Regions from separate parts of the Kitasatospora sp. NPDC033851 genome, predicted to be linked through region 2. Evidence: predicted binding sites of a transcription regulator. Region 2 holds the regulator's gene; the other holds the start of a gene.
The links. The regulator HrcA, encoded in region 2, represses chaperone genes, less so after heat shock. The targets are predictions, from matches to a motif close to TTNGCACTCNGNNNNNCNGAGTGCNAA.
Positions count from the first base shown of each region.

Region 1 (7,233 bases), on a different contig from region 2:
CCGCGCCGTCGGACTGCGGGTAGCGGAAGGCCAGCGCGATCTCGCACTCGCCGCCGCGCAGCATCGCCAGCGACTCCGGCGGCTCCGCCTCGACCAGCGACACGCGCACCCCCGGATGGCCGTCCCGCAGCCGGGCTACGGCGGGCGGCACCAGGGTGGAACTCGCGGTCGGGAAGGAGACCAGTCGCACCCGGCCGGCCCGCAGTCCGGCGATCGCGGCCACCTCCTCCTCGGCGGCGGAGAGCCCCGCCAGGATCCCGGTGGCATGCTTGAGCAGGACCCGCCCGGCCTCGCTGAGCTGCATCCCGCGGCCCGAGCGGACCACCAGCGGGGTGTCCACGGACTTCTCCAGGGCCTTCATCTGCTGACTGATGGCAGGCTGCGTACACCCCAGCTCACGGGCGGCGGCGGAGAAGGAGCCGGTGCGGGCGACGGCACGCAGGACGCGCAGATGGCGGGCCTCGATCATGCCTTAGTTATAAGGCAATCTTTGCGTTCTGCAAAATTCTACTGATGATTGAAGCCTCACGCCGCGCCGCCCCGAGCGGCGTCACGGGCGAGCGGGCGAGTAACCGCCCCGAGCCGAAGGGGCGCGCCGGTGCCGAAAGGGAGAAGCGAGGGAGCGAGGCACGAGCGAGGGAGCGCCGACCGTCGGCACCGGGTCAGAGCGCCCCGGAGGCGAGCGGGCGAGTAACAGCCGCAGGCCCGGCCCGACACCCCTCGCGGGGTGCGGACCGGGCCTCCGGTCAGTGGTTCGGACCTCAGTGCGAGTGGCCGTGACCGTGGGAGTGGCCGTGACCGTTGTCGGCCTCCTCCTCCTTCTTCTCCACCACGAGGGTCTCGGTGGTGAGCAGCAGGGAGGCGATCGAGGCGGCGTTCTCCAGGGCGGAGCGGGTGACCTTGACCGGGTCGATGACGCCGGCCTTCAGCAGGTCGCCGTACTCGCCGGTGGCCGCGTTGTAGCCGTGGCCGGTCTCCAGCTCGGCGACCTTGTGGGTGATGACGTAGCCCTCGAGGCCGGCGTTCTGGGCGATCCAGCGCAGCGGCTCGTGCAGCGCCTTGCGGACGACCGCGACACCGGTCGCCTCGTCACCCGACAGGCCCAGGCCACCGTCCAGCACCTTGGCGGCGTGGACCAGGGAGGCGCCACCGCCGGCGACGATGCCCTCCTCGACCGCGGCACGGGTCGCCGAGATGGCGTCCTCCAGGCGGTGCTTGCGCTCCTTCAGCTCCACCTCGGTGGCGGCGCCGACCTTGATGACGCAGACGCCGCCGGCCAGCTTGGCCAGGCGCTCCTGCAGCTTCTCGCGGTCCCAGTCGGAGTCGGTGGCGGCGATCTCACCCTTGATCTGGGCGACGCGGCCGGCCACGGCCTCGGTGTCACCGGCACCGTCGACGACGGTGGTCTCGTCCTTGGTGATGGTCACGCGGCGGGCGGTGCCCAGCACGTCCAGGCCGACCTGGTCGAGCTTGAGGCCGACCTCCTCGGAGATGACCGTGCCGCCGGTCAGGGTGGCCAGGTCGCCGAGGATCGCCTTGCGGCGGTCGCCGAAGCCCGGGGCCTTGACGGCGACGGCGTTGAAGGTGCCACGGATCTTGTTCACGACCAGGGTCGACAGCGCCTCGCCGTCGACGTCCTCGGCGATGATCAGCAGCGGCTTGGTGGCACCGCCCTGCAGGATCTTCTCCAGCAGCGGCAGCAGCTCCTGGATGGAGGAGATCTTGCCCTGGTTGATCAGGATGTACGGGTCCTCCAGGACCGCCTCCTGCCGCTCCGCGTCGGTGACGAAGTACGGCGACAGGTAGCCCTTGTCGAACTGCATGCCCTCGGTGAAGTCCAGCTCCACGCCGAAGGTGTTCGACTCCTCGACGGTGATGACACCGTCCTTGCCGACCTTGTCGATCGCCTCGGCGATCAGCTCGCCGACCTGGGTGTCCTGCGCGGAGAGGGACGCGACGGCGGCGACGTCGTCCTTGCCCTCGATCTCGCGGGCGATGGAGAGCAGGTGCTCGGAGACGGCGGCGACGGCCTTGTCGATGCCCTTCTTCAGGGCGGCGGGGCCGGCACCGGCGGCGACGTTGCGCAGACCCTCGTTGACCAGGGCCTGGGCCAGCACGGTGGCGGTGGTGGTGCCGTCACCCGCGACGTCGTTGGTCTTGGTGGCGACCTCCTTGACGAGCTGCGCGCCAAGGTTCTCGTACGGGTCGTCCAGCTCGACCTCGCGGGCGATGGTGACACCGTCGTTGGTGATGGTCGGGGCGCCGAACTTCTTGTCGATGACGACGTTGCGGCCCTTGGGGCCGATGGTCACCTTGACGGTGTCGGCCAGCTTGTTGACACCGCGCTCCAGCGAGCGGCGGGCGTCCTCGTCGAACTGCAGGATCTTCGCCATGTTCCCTATTCCCTCGGGGCTGCGGCCGGCCCGGCCGCCGAACTACGTGAACCAACAACCACGCCCCGGGCCACTGTCACGAAGGACACGGATCCGGGGCGGGTCGGGGACGACTTACTTCTCGATGATGGCGAGAACGTCGCGAGCGGAGAGCACCAGGTACTCCTCGCCCTGGTACTTCACCTCGGTGCCGCCGTACTTCGAGTACAGGACGATGTCACCCACGGCGACGTCGAGCGGCAGACGCTGGCCGTCCTCGAAGCGGCCCGGGCCGACGGCCAGGACGACGCCCTCCTGGGGCTTCTCCTTGGCGGTGTCCGGGATAACCAGGCCGGAGGCCGTGGTGGTCTCGGCGTCGAGCGGCTGGACCACAATGCGGTCCTCGAGCGGCTTGATGGCAACCTTGCTGCTGGTGGTCACGTCCGAGCTCCCCTTCGGAGATTACGGGGTTTTCTAACGGGTAGGGCGAGCCTGCGGGTCTGCCGTCGCGGGGGTCAGACACACGTTCTCGCATTAGCACTCCCCCGGTGGGGAGTGCCAAGGACGACCATAGGCCTGTGTTAGCACTCAGTCAACCAGAGTGCCAACGACGCGCCCGTGAGGTCCGGGAATGACGGATGAGTACTCGTACTCATGTGCGCCCGGCCGACCGCTCGACGCACTCGTGCCATGACCGATACCCCGGTACGCGTAGGACCGTCCCGCACCGACGACATCCTGCTCTCCGCGGTTCTCCTGCCGGTGCTCGCGGTGATCCCGCTCGTCGCGTTCTGGCTGACCCTCCGGCTCGGCTTCGCCGCCACGGACGCGGCGGACGTGATCGTCCCCGTCGGGCTGCTCATCGGCGTGGCCGCCGGCCTCGGAGTGCCCCTGTCCGTCGCCTTCCGTACCCGGCGTGCCGGGTACGCGGTCCTGCCGGCCGCCGCCGCCGTGGCGCCCTTCCTTGTGCCGGGCTGGGCGATGGCGGACTACCCCGGCCTGTGACCCGCGAGAATGGCCCCGTGGACACCGAGAACCTCCAGCCGCTGCTGACGCCCGAGGGCCAGGCCCTGCTCGCCGAGTTGCGCGAGTTCACCCCCGAGGAGGAGCTGGCGCTGGCCACCCGGCTGCGGCGCGAGCACCCGGCGGAGCTGGTGTCGGCGGCCTTCGGGCAGGCGCGGCTGCGGCAGCGGGCGCGGGCGAAGTTCGGGGCGGACGCCGACCTGATGTACTTCACGCCCAACGGGGTCGAGCAGTCCACCCGGCGCAGCGTCGCCGAGTGGCGGGCGCGGCGGTTCGCCGAGCTGGGCGTGCGGCGGCTGGCGGACCTGTGCTGCGGCATCGGCGGGGACGTGCTGGCGCTGGCCCGGGCGGGCATCGAGGTGCTGGCCGTCGACAAGGACCCGGCGGCCTGTGCCGCCACCGCCGCGAACGCCGCCGCGCTGGGCCTGGCCGAGCTGGTCGAGGTGCGCTGCGCGGACGTCGCCGACGTGGACGTGGCCGGCTACGACGCGGTGTTCACCGACCCCGCCCGGCGGACCTCGCGCGGCCGGGTGTTCGACCCGGAGGCGTACGCCCCGCCGCTCTCCTGGGCGATCGCGGCCGGCCGGCGGGCCCCGATCGGGGCGCTGAAGGTCGCGCCGGGCATCCCGCACGAGGCCGTCCCGGCGGACGCCGAGGCCGAGTGGGTGTCCGACCACGGCGACGTCAAGGAGGCGGTGCTCTGGTTCGGCACCAAGGCCGCCCACCCGCACCGCGCCACCCTGCTGCCGCAGGGCGCCGTCCTGACCGGCGGCGACCTGCCCGACCCGCCGGCCGGCCCGGTGGGGCGCTACCTGTACGAGCCGGACGGCGCGGTGATCCGGGCGCACCTGGTGGCCGAGGTCGCCGAGCAGGTCGGCGGCCGGCTGATCGACCCGAAGATCGCCTACCTGACCTCGGACGAGCTGGTCGCCACCCCGTACGCGCACGCCTTCGAGCTCACCGACGTGCTGCCCTTCCACATCAAGAAGCTGAAGGCGCTGCTGCGCGAGCGCGGGGTCGGCACGGTGGTGATCAAGAAGCGCGGGATGGCGATCACCCCGGAGGAGCTGCACCGCCAGCTCAAGCCCTCCGGCCCGAACACCGTCACGGTGATCCTCAGCCGGACCGACCACGGCCCGCTGATGATGCTGGGGCAGCCGGTCCGCGCGTCGTAGCGGCCTACGGGGCCCTACGGGGCCTACGCGGACTACGAGGCGGGGGCCTGGATGTAGTCCTCCAGCCGGGCCACCGCGAAGCCCTGCTCCTGGATCCGGGCCAGCAGGTCGCCGAACATCTGGGTCATCGTGGCGCCCTTGAGCTCCTTGGGGCCGCGGAAGTGCGCCAGGATGATGTCGCCGGGCTTCAGCTTCTTGTCCCCGGCCTGGTACTGCATGTCGTGGATCTGCATCGATTCGCGCCACAGCACGATCGCGCGCGGGCCGCACTCCTGCACCGAGGTGTTGAGCGTCGGGGTGTTGGCGCCGTCGCCGAACGGCGGGCGGAACAGCAGCGGGGCGGTGCCGTACTGCTGGGTGAGCGCGGCCTGGTCGTCGCAGATCTCGGACTTCTGCTTGTCCGGCGACAGCTTGCTCATCACCGGGTGGGTGACGGTGTGGTTCTGGATGTGGTTGCCCAGCGCCTGGAGCGGCTTGAAGTAGCCGTAGTCGTTCTTGACGATGTCCTTGGTCAGGAACATCGAGATCGGCACCTTGAGGTCGGTCAGCATCTCGACGAACTTCGGGTCCTTCTCGGCGCCGTCGTCGATGGTGATGAAGACCACCTTGTCGGTCGTCTTCACGTCGCTGAACACCGGCACCGGGCCGGTCCGTTCGAGCTTGACGGGCTTGTCGGCGGGCGCCGCCGGGGCGGGCGCGAGCGGGGTGAGGTTCCACTTCGCCCAGGCCGCCGCGCCGGCGACCGCCCCGGTGGTGGCGCCCGGGGAGGCGCCCCCGCCGGCCGGGGCGGCTCCGGTCGGCCGGGGCGCGGCCGGCGGCGCCGTGGTGGCGGCCGGGGCGCCGCCGCCTCCGTTGTCACCGCACGCGGTGGCGAAGGCCAGCAGGGCCAGCGCTCCCGCCGCGTAGGTCCTGGTCCTGGTCCTGCTCCGCCCGTTCCTGCTCACCGCACCGCGCTCCCGGCTTCCGTCCAGCTTTCTCTCAGCTATGCACGGTAGCGGCGGGCCCGTGGTTCCCCGCACAGGACTATTCGACGTGCTCGCTGGTGAAGGACCAGCGGTGCACCGGGCGGCCGAGCAGCACGGCCGGCGGGTCGGCGACCGGCGCCGGCTCGCCGCTCCACCAGGTGATCAGCAGCACCCTCTCGCCCGGGGCGGAGAACAGTTCGAGGCGCTCCAGACCGGCCGTACCGCGCAGCGCGGGCAGCGCCGATTCCCGTACCCAGGCGGCGAGTTCGGCCGCGCGGCCGTCGGCCGCCCGGGCCTCCCACATCGCGGCGACGGTCATCAGGCGCCGCCGCCGAGGGCGTCGTAGGCCCGGCCGTGGACGTCCTCGTGCCCGAGGCCGGCAGCCGGGACGTGGACCTCGGTCACCGGCAGCGAGGAGTCGGCCGACAGGTCGAAGGCGGACGGCGCGCGGTCACGCCACACCATCTCGGCGCCGAGCGCCGCGACCATCGCGCCGTTGTCGGTGCACAGGCCCGGCCGGGGCACCCGCAGCCGGATGCCGGCCCGGTCGCAGCGCTGCTGGGCCATCTCGCGCAGCCGCGAGTTGGCCGCCACACCGCCGCCGATCATCAGGTGGTCGACGCCGTTGTCCTTGCACGCCTTGACGGCCTTGCGGGTGAGCACGTCGGTGACGGCTTCCTGGAAGGACGCCGCCACGTCGGCGATCGGCACCTCCTCGCCGGCCCGGCGCTTGGCCTCCACCCAGCGGGCGACGGCGGTCTTCAGGCCGGAGAAGGAGAAGTCGTACGCGGGGTCGTTCCGGCCGGACAGGCCGCGCGGGAAGGCGATCGCCTTGGGGTCGCCCTCGCGGGCCGTCCGGTCGACCACCGGGCCGCCGGGGAAGCCCAGGCCGAGCACCCGGGCGACCTTGTCGAAGGCCTCGCCGGCCGCGTCGTCGATGGTCGCGCCGAGCGGGCGGACGTCGCTGGTGATGTCCTCGCTGAGCAGCAGCGAGGAGTGCCCGCCGGAGACCAGCAGGGCCATCGTCGGCGAGGGCAGCCGGCCGTGCTCCAGCTGGTCGACGCAGATGTGCGAGGCGAGGTGGTTGACCCCGTACAGCGGCTTGTCCAGCGCCCAGGCGTACGCCTTCGCAGCGCTGACGCCGACCAGCAGCGCGCCGGCCAGGCCGGGGCCGGCGGTGACCGCGATGCCGTCCAGGTCGCTCGCCTTGACCCCGGCGGTGTCCAGGGCGCGCTGGATGGTCGGGACCATCGCCTCCAGGTGGGCGCGGCTGGCGATCTCCGGGACGACGCCGCCGAAGCGGGCGTGGTCGTTGACGCTGGAGGCGACCGCGTCGGCCAGCAGCGTGGTGCCGCGCACGATGCCGACGCCGGTCTCGTCGCAGGAGGTCTCGATGCCGAGGACGAGCGGTTCGTCAGCCATGGGGGGTGTCCTCAATGTCCTTCGGGTCGGTGCTGTCGGTGCGGTCAGTGCGGTCAGGGCTCGGGTGGTCGAGGCGCATCACCAGCGCGTCGACGTTGGCGGGCTGGTAGTAGCCGCGCCGGATGCCCACCGGTTCGAAGCCGTGGCGCTCGTACAGCCGCTGGGCGCGCGGGTTGTCCACCCGCACCTCCAGCAGCAGCTCGGCGCAGCCGCGCCGGGCGGACTCCCGGATCAGGTCGGTGAGCAGCGCCGTGCCGAGGCCGCCGCCCTGGTGGC
Region 1 is NZ_JBVIRL010000006.1:145,201-152,433, forward strand. It holds gene ACZ51D_RS14170 (LysR family transcriptional regulator) at 1-469, opposite strand, end outside; gene groL (chaperonin GroEL) at 762-2,393, opposite strand; gene groES (co-chaperone GroES) at 2,508-2,813, opposite strand; gene ACZ51D_RS14185 (hypothetical protein) at 3,063-3,377, shown strand; gene ACZ51D_RS14190 (THUMP-like domain-containing protein) at 3,395-4,570, shown strand; gene ACZ51D_RS14195 (polysaccharide deacetylase family protein) at 4,603-5,514, opposite strand; gene ACZ51D_RS14200 (hypothetical protein) at 5,594-5,854, opposite strand; gene tsaD (tRNA (adenosine(37)-N6)-threonylcarbamoyltransferase complex transferase subunit TsaD) at 5,854-6,957, opposite strand; gene rimI (ribosomal protein S18-alanine N-acetyltransferase) at 6,950-7,233, opposite strand, start outside.
Region 1: groES (co-chaperone GroES) is a predicted target of HrcA. The motif match lies at 2,954-2,980, and genes of this name have one in related genera.

Region 2 (7,233 bases):
CACCCTGGTGGTCGAGGTGGTGCCGAAGACCAGTGCCGACCGTGACTACCGGACCAAGCGGGAGCTCTACGCCAAGGGCACTGTCCCCGCGTATCTGATCGTCGACCCGATCAAGGGGGAGTGCGTGCTGCTGACCGAGCTGGGTCAGGATTCCGGGTCCGGACTCCCGAGGTACATGTCGGAGCGGACCAGCAAGTTCGGCGAGCCCGTCCCCATCGACCAGCTCGGCATCAGCTTGGACACCACGGACTTTCAGAAGTACGTCTGACCGGCCTCAGTCCGGCAGGGTCACGAAGTCGATCAGCTCCTCGACCCGGCCCAGGAGTTCGGGTTCCAGGTCCTTGTAGGTGTCGACCTTGGACAGGATGTGCTTCCAGGCGGCCGGGGTGTCCGTCGGCCAGCCGAGGCGGCGGCAGGTGCCTTCCTTCCAGTCCTCGCCGCGGGGGACGGCGGGCCAGGCGGGGATGCCGACGGCGGCGGGCTTCACGGCCTGCCAGATGTCGATGTAGGGGTGGCCGACGACGAGGACGCGGTCGCCGGTGACCCGGGCGGCGATGCGGTGCTCCTTGGTGCCGGGGAGCAGGTGGTCGACCAGGACGCCGAGGCGGCGGCCGGGGCCGGGGGCGAAGTCGGCGACGATCGCGGGCAGGTCGTCGATGCCCCGCAGGTACTCGACGACGACGCCCTCGATGCGCAGGTCGTCGCCCCAGACCCGCTCGACCAGCTCGGCGTCGTGCCGGCCCTCGACGTAGATCCGCGACTCGCGGGCGACCCGGGCGCGGGCGCCGGGGACGGCGATCGAGCCGGAGGCGGTGCGGCGAGGCGTTCGCGGCGCCGCCGGGCCGGCCGGGCGGACCAGGGTGACGGCCTTGCCCTCCAGCAGGAAGCCGCGCGGGACCAGCGGGAACACCCGGTGCTTGCCGAAGCGGTCCTCCAGGGTGACGGTGAACCCCTCGGCGGTCTTCTCACACCGCACCACCGCCCCGCAGAAGCCGGTCGCCGCCTCCTCGACCACCAGGTCCCGCTCGGCGGGCACCTCCGGGGCGGGGGCCTGCTTCTTCCACGGCGGGGTCAGGTCGGGACCGTACTGGCGGCTGCGCATACGGGTGATCATAGGGATGGCGGACGGGCCGTCAGAGGCCCGGCGCGCCCCAGACCGGGAACCAGCGGCTGAGGTCCTTCTCCAGCCGCAGGTCGTTCCCCAGCATCGCGTTGACCTGCAGCTCCAGCGGGCTGTTGCGCTTCTCCCCGCCGCCGGGCATCGGGGCGAAGGGGTAGAAGGTGCCGCGTTTGTAGAGGTAGACCAGGGCCAGGGACTGCCCCTGCGGATTGCGGAAGCCGACCAGGGAGCAGAGCAGCTGCGGCCCGAAGCCGTTCGCCTCCAGTTCGCTGTTGACCGCGTGCAGGTCGTTCACCAGCTCCGGCAGTTCCTCGGGCTGGTGCCGGGCGAGCAGCCAGGAGTAGCCGTAGTCGTCCTTGGAGGCCTCCACCGGGACGCCGCCGCGCTCGGTGTCGGCGTCCAGCAGCGCCCGTACCTGCTGTTCGACCTGGACGAAGGCCGCGCCTTCGACGGCCGCGAAGCAGACCGAGCCGAGCCCGGTGGGGGTGAACGCGGCGCCGGCCTCCAGGGTGAGTGCGGCGGACGGCACGCCGAACAGCTGGTCCAGGTCGGGCTTGACGGGCTTGGTGCGGCCGAACAGGGCGTCCAGGATTCCCACGGCGGTCCTTTCGTCAGCGGAGGTCGGCGGAGGTCGGCGGAGGGTCTGCAGGGGTCGGCGGAGGGTCGGCGGGGGTTCAGTGGCCGAGCTGCTCGGAGATCTTCGCCAGCTGCTCCAGCCGCTTCTCCAGCGTCGGGTGCGTGGAGAGCAGCTGGGAGGCGGTCTCCCGGGCGTTCAGCGCGGGGGCGAAGTAGAAGGCGTTGTAGGGCTGCGCCTGGCGCAGGTCCTTGCTGGGGATGGCCGCGATCTGCCCGGTGACCTTGGTGAGGGCCGAGGCGAGGGCGCTGGGCCGGCCGGTGAGCTGGGCGGCGGCGCGGTCGGCGGCCAGTTCGCGGTAGCGGGAGAGCAGCCGGGTGAGCAGGAAGCTGATCGCGTAGACGACCATCGAGACCAGCGGGATGATCAGCGCGACGATGGCCGCGTTCTGGTCGTTGTTGTTGCGGCCGCCGCCCATGAATCCGCCGTACACGGCGATGCGGGTCATCGCGCCGGCGAGTACGCCGAGGAAGCCGGCGATGGTCATCACCGCGACGTCCCGGTGGGCGACGTGGGACAGCTCGTGGGCGAGGACGCCTTCCAGTTCCTCGGGCTCCAGGCGTCGCAGCAGGCCGGTGGTGACGCAGACGACCGCGTTCTGCGAGTTGCGGCCGGTGGCGAAGGCGTTGGGCATGTCGTTGTCGGCGACCGCCACGCGGGGTTTGGGCATGTCGGCCAGGGCGCAGAGCCGGTCGATCGTGCCGTGCAGTTGGGGGAACTCCTCCGGGGACACCGGGCGGGCGCCCATGGCCCGTTCGGTGATCTTGTCGCTGAACCAGAACTGGGCCACGAACAGCCCGCCGGAGATCAGGACGATCAGCGGCCAGGCGCCGCGCAGCAGCGCGATCAGCAGGCCGGTGAAACCGACGTACAGCAGCCCGATCACGAACATCGTCGCGACCATGCGGCCGGTCAGGCCGCGGTCGGGTGCGAAACGGGTGTGCTGGCCCGAGCTCGACATCGCTTGCTCCTCCATTCGCCGTCGCCTTCGATGCTGCCACCCGGACGGCCTCGTGGCACCACTCGCGCGCCGGGAACCCGTGACGGGAACCCGTGAACGGTGGCCGCCCCGCGGGCCGTACCTGGAACTGCGGGAAGGATCACGCCGGTCCGGCCGTTCCTGCGGCAGGACCCGGGCCTTACACTGGCAGGTACGGTTCTGGCACTCGTGTGTTCAGAGTGCCAAGGTGCCGAGGCCGGACCTTCCGGGAACGGCCGGCAGCAGCACCCGGGGACACCCAGGGACACAGACGGACAACGAGCGAAGACGGAGGTGCGTGCCCCATGGCCGGTGAGGTCCGCCAGCTGGACGACCGCAAGCTCGCCGTGCTCCGCGCGATCGTGCAGGACTACGTGGGCACCGAGGAGCCCGTCGGGTCCAAGGCCCTGGTGGAGCGGCACAACCTCGGGGTCTCGCCGGCGACCGTCCGCAACGACATGGCGGCGCTGGAGGAGGAGGGGTACATCCACCAGCCGCACACCAGCGCCGGCCGCATCCCGACCGACAAGGGGTACCGCCTCTTCGTCGACAAGCTCGCCGAGGTCAAGCCGATGAGCGCCCCCGAGCGCCGGGCGATCCGGCACTTCCTGGACGGCGCGGTCGACCTGGACGACGTGGTCGCGCGCACCGTGCGGCTGCTCGCCCAGCTGACCCGGCAGGTCGCGGTGGTGCAGTACCCGTCGCTGACGCGGTCCACCGTGCGGCACATCGAGCTGGTGGCGCTGGCCCCGGCGAAGGTGATGCTGGTGCTGATCACCAACACCGGCCGGGTCGAGCAGCGGATGGTCGACTGCCCGGGCACGGTCGGCGAGACGGTCCTGGCGGACCTGCGGGCCGCGCTCAACACCAGAGCCGCCGGCCGCCGCCTCCCGGAGGTCCCGGGGCTGCTGGAGGAACTGCCGGCGATGTTCGAGCAGGCCGACCGGCCGACCGTCAGCACGGTCCTGGCGACCCTGTTCGAGACGCTCGCGGAACAGAACGAGGAGCGGATCATGCTGGCCGGCACGGCCAACCTGACCCGCTTCGGCCACGACTTCCCGCTCACCATCCAGCCGGTGCTGGAGGCCCTGGAGGAGCAGGTCATCCTGCTCCGCCTCCTGGGTGAGACCAACGACGCCGCGATGACGGTCCGGATCGGGCGGGAGAACGCCTACGAAGGGCTGATTTCCACCTCGGTCGTGTCGGTCGGTTACGGTTCGGGCGACGAGAGCGTGGCCAAACTGGGTGTGATCGGCCCGACCCGGATGGACTACCCGGGCACAATGGGGGCGGTGCGCGCGGTGGCGCGGTACGTGGGTCAGATCCTGGCCGAGTCGTAGCAAAGACCGCGCGTCCTGGAGATGACGCGCGGTAACCAGTCGCAGCACTACTACAGGCGGAACAAGCGGAGCATTTGGTGGCCACGGACTACTACGCGGTACTCGGCGTCCGACGGGATGCGGGGCAGGACGAGATCAAGAAGGCGTTCCGGCGCCTGGCACGCGAACTGCACCCGGACGTCAACCCGGACCCGAAGACGCAGGAGCGGTTCAAGGAGATCAACGCCGCCTACGAGGTGCTCTCCGATCCGCAGAAGCGCCAGGTCTACGACCTCGGCGGTGACCCGCTGTCGCCGGGCGGCGGTGGCGCGGGCGGTTTCGGCGCCGGCGCGGCGGGCTTCGGCTTCTCCGACATCATGGACGCCTTCTTCGGCGCCGCGGCCGGCCAGCGTGGCCCGCGCTCGCGCACCCGCCGCGGCCAGGACGCCATGATCCGGCTGGAGATCACCCTGGAGGAGGCCGCTTTCGGCACCACCAAGGAGCTCCAGGTCGACACCGCCGTCACCTGCACCACGTGCAGCGGCGAGGGCGCGGCCCCCGGCACCTCCGCCCAGACGTGCGACATGTGTCGCGGCAAGGGCGAGGTCTCCCAGGTCACCAGGTCCTTCCTGGGCCAGGTCATGACCTCCCGTCCCTGCCCGCAGTGCCAGGGCTTCGGCACCGTCGTGCCGACCCCGTGCCCGGAGTGCGCCGGCGACGGCCGGGTCCGCGCCCGTCGCACCCTGACCGTCAAGATCCCGGCCGGTGTCGACAACGGCACCCGGATCCAGCTGGCCGGCGAGGGCGAGGTCGGCCCCGGCGGCGGCCCGGCCGGCGACCTGTACGTCGAGATCGCCGAGACCACCCACACCATCTTCCAGCGGCGCGGCGACGACCTGCACTGCACCGTCACCATCCCGATGACGGCGGCCTCGCTCGGCACCCGGGTGCCGCTGCAGACCCTGGACGGCCTGGAGGAGGTCGACATCAGGCCCGGCACCCAGTCCGGCCAGTCGATCCCGCTGCACGGCCGGGGCATCACCCACCTGCGCGGGGGCGGCCGGGGCGACCTGATAGTGCATGTCGAGGTGAAGACGCCCAGCAAGCTCGACGCCGAGCAGGAGGACCTGCTGCGCCGCCTCGCGGTGCTGCGCGGTGAGGAGCAGCCGTCCGGCCAGTTCGCGCCGGGCCAGCAGGGCCTGTTCTCCCGGCTGAAGGACGCCTTCAACGGCCGGTAGCCGTCCGCGCAGGGGTGCCGGGGGCCCACCCCGGCACCTCTTTCGCGTGTCCCCCCTCAGGCCGTAGGCCGCACCCGGGCCTCAGGCCTCAGCCCGCAGGCCGCACCCCGGAAAGGTTCCCCCGCATGACCGCACCCGTCTTCGTCGTCGAGACCGAGCGGATCGTCGCCGCCGCGCCCGGCACCGTCGTGCGCCTGGACGGCCCGGAGGGGCGGCACGCGGCCGCGGTGAAGCGGCTGGAGCCGGGCGAGTCGGTGACCCTGGCCGACGGGCAGGGGCTCGGCGTGGACGGGACGGTCGCCGAGGTGCTCGGCAAGGACGCGATCGACGTGGCGGTCGCCGCCGTGCGCCGCGAGCCGGAGCCCGCGCCGCGGATCGTCGTCGTCCAGGCGCTGCCCAAGGGCGACCGCGGCGAGCTGGCCGTGGAGACCATGACCGAGGTCGGCGTGGACGTGGTCATCCCGTGGGCGGCCTCGCGCTGCATCACCCAGTGGAAGGGCGAGCGCGGCGCCAAGGCGCTCGCCAAGTGGCGGGCCACCGCCCGCGAGGCGGGCAAGCAGTCCCGCCGGCTGCGCTTCCCCGAGGTCCGCGACCCGATGACCACCAGGCAGCTGGCGCCCGTCCTCGCGCGGGCCGCGTTCGCCGCCGTGCTGCACGAGGAGGGCGCCGAGCCGCTGGCGCACGCCGCGCTGCCCGAGGCCGGCGACCTCGTGCTGGTGGTCGGCCCGGAGGGCGGGGTGTCCCCGGAGGAGCTGGCCGCGTTCGCCGAGGCGGGCGCGAAGCCGTACCGGCTGGGCCCCTCGGTGCTGCGCACCTCCACCGCCGGGGTGGCCGCCGGCGCGCTGCTGCTGGGACGCACCGGCCGCTGGGCGTAGCCCGGACCGGGCCGTGGCCCGTGCACCGGGGCCGCGGCCCGTACTACGGCCGCGCGGCGCGGTCCAGCGGGCTCACCCGAGGGGCCCGACTCTTGCCGGAAAGCCCGGCGGCTCGTACGCGTACGTGCCTACGCTGGACCGCGTGACGGACTCCCTGAGCACCTCCGCGGGCGCCTATCTGCGCCACCCCCACCTGCACGGCGACCTGATCACCTTCGTCGCCGAGAACGACCTCTGGCTCGCCCCGCTGGACGGCGGCCGGGCCTGGCGGCTGACGGCCGACCACCGGCCGGTCCACGACCCCCGGTTCTCCCCGGACGGGCGGCACATCGCCTTCACCTCCACCCGGGACGGCGCGCCCGAGGTGCACGTGGTGCCGGTGGACGGCGGCCCGTCCCGCCGGCTCACCCACTGGGGCAGCGGCCAGACCCGGGTGCAGGGCTGGACGGCCGACGGCCGCCCGATCGCCACCACCACCGCCGGCCAGGCCACCCTGCGCCGCACCTGGGCGCACGCCGTGCCGCTGGACGGCGGCGAGCCCGCGCGGCTGCCGTACGGGCCGATCGGCGGGATCGCCTTCGAGCCCGGCGGGGACCGGGTGCTGCTGGCCAGTGCCGCGATCCGCGAACCGGCCTGGTGGAAGCGCTACCGGGGCGGCCGGGCCGGCAAGCTGTGGCTGGGCCGGGACGAATTCGTCCGCGTCCACGAGGGGTTGGACGGCCAGCTGTCCTCGCCGCTGTGGGTGGCCGGCCCTGCGGGCGGGCCGGGCGGGCAGGGCGGGCAGGGCGGCCGGATCGCCTTCCTGTCCGACCACGAGGGCGTCGGCGAGCTGTGGTCCAGCCTCCCGGACGGGTCCGACCTGCGCCGCCACAGCGTCGGCGCGGACGGCTTCTACGCCCGCAACGCCGCCACCGACGGCACCCGGGTGGTGTTCCACCGGGCCGGTGACGTCTGGCTGCTGGACGACCTGGCCGGCGCCGAGCCGCGCCGCCTGGACATCCGGCTGGCCGGCCCGCGCAGCGGCCGCCGCCCCCGCCCGGTGCACGCCGCGCACTGGCTGGAGGCGGT
Region 2 is NZ_JBVIRL010000008.1:53,663-60,895, forward strand. It holds gene ACZ51D_RS17395 (Uma2 family endonuclease) at 1-268, shown strand, start outside; gene ACZ51D_RS17400 (DUF3097 domain-containing protein) at 275-1,102, opposite strand; gene pspAB (PspA-associated protein PspAB) at 1,134-1,718, opposite strand; gene htpX (zinc metalloprotease HtpX) at 1,795-2,715, opposite strand; gene hrcA (heat-inducible transcriptional repressor HrcA) at 3,039-4,073, shown strand; gene dnaJ (molecular chaperone DnaJ) at 4,151-5,290, shown strand; gene ACZ51D_RS17425 (16S rRNA (uracil(1498)-N(3))-methyltransferase) at 5,416-6,165, shown strand; gene ACZ51D_RS17430 (S41 family peptidase) at 6,308-7,233, shown strand, end outside.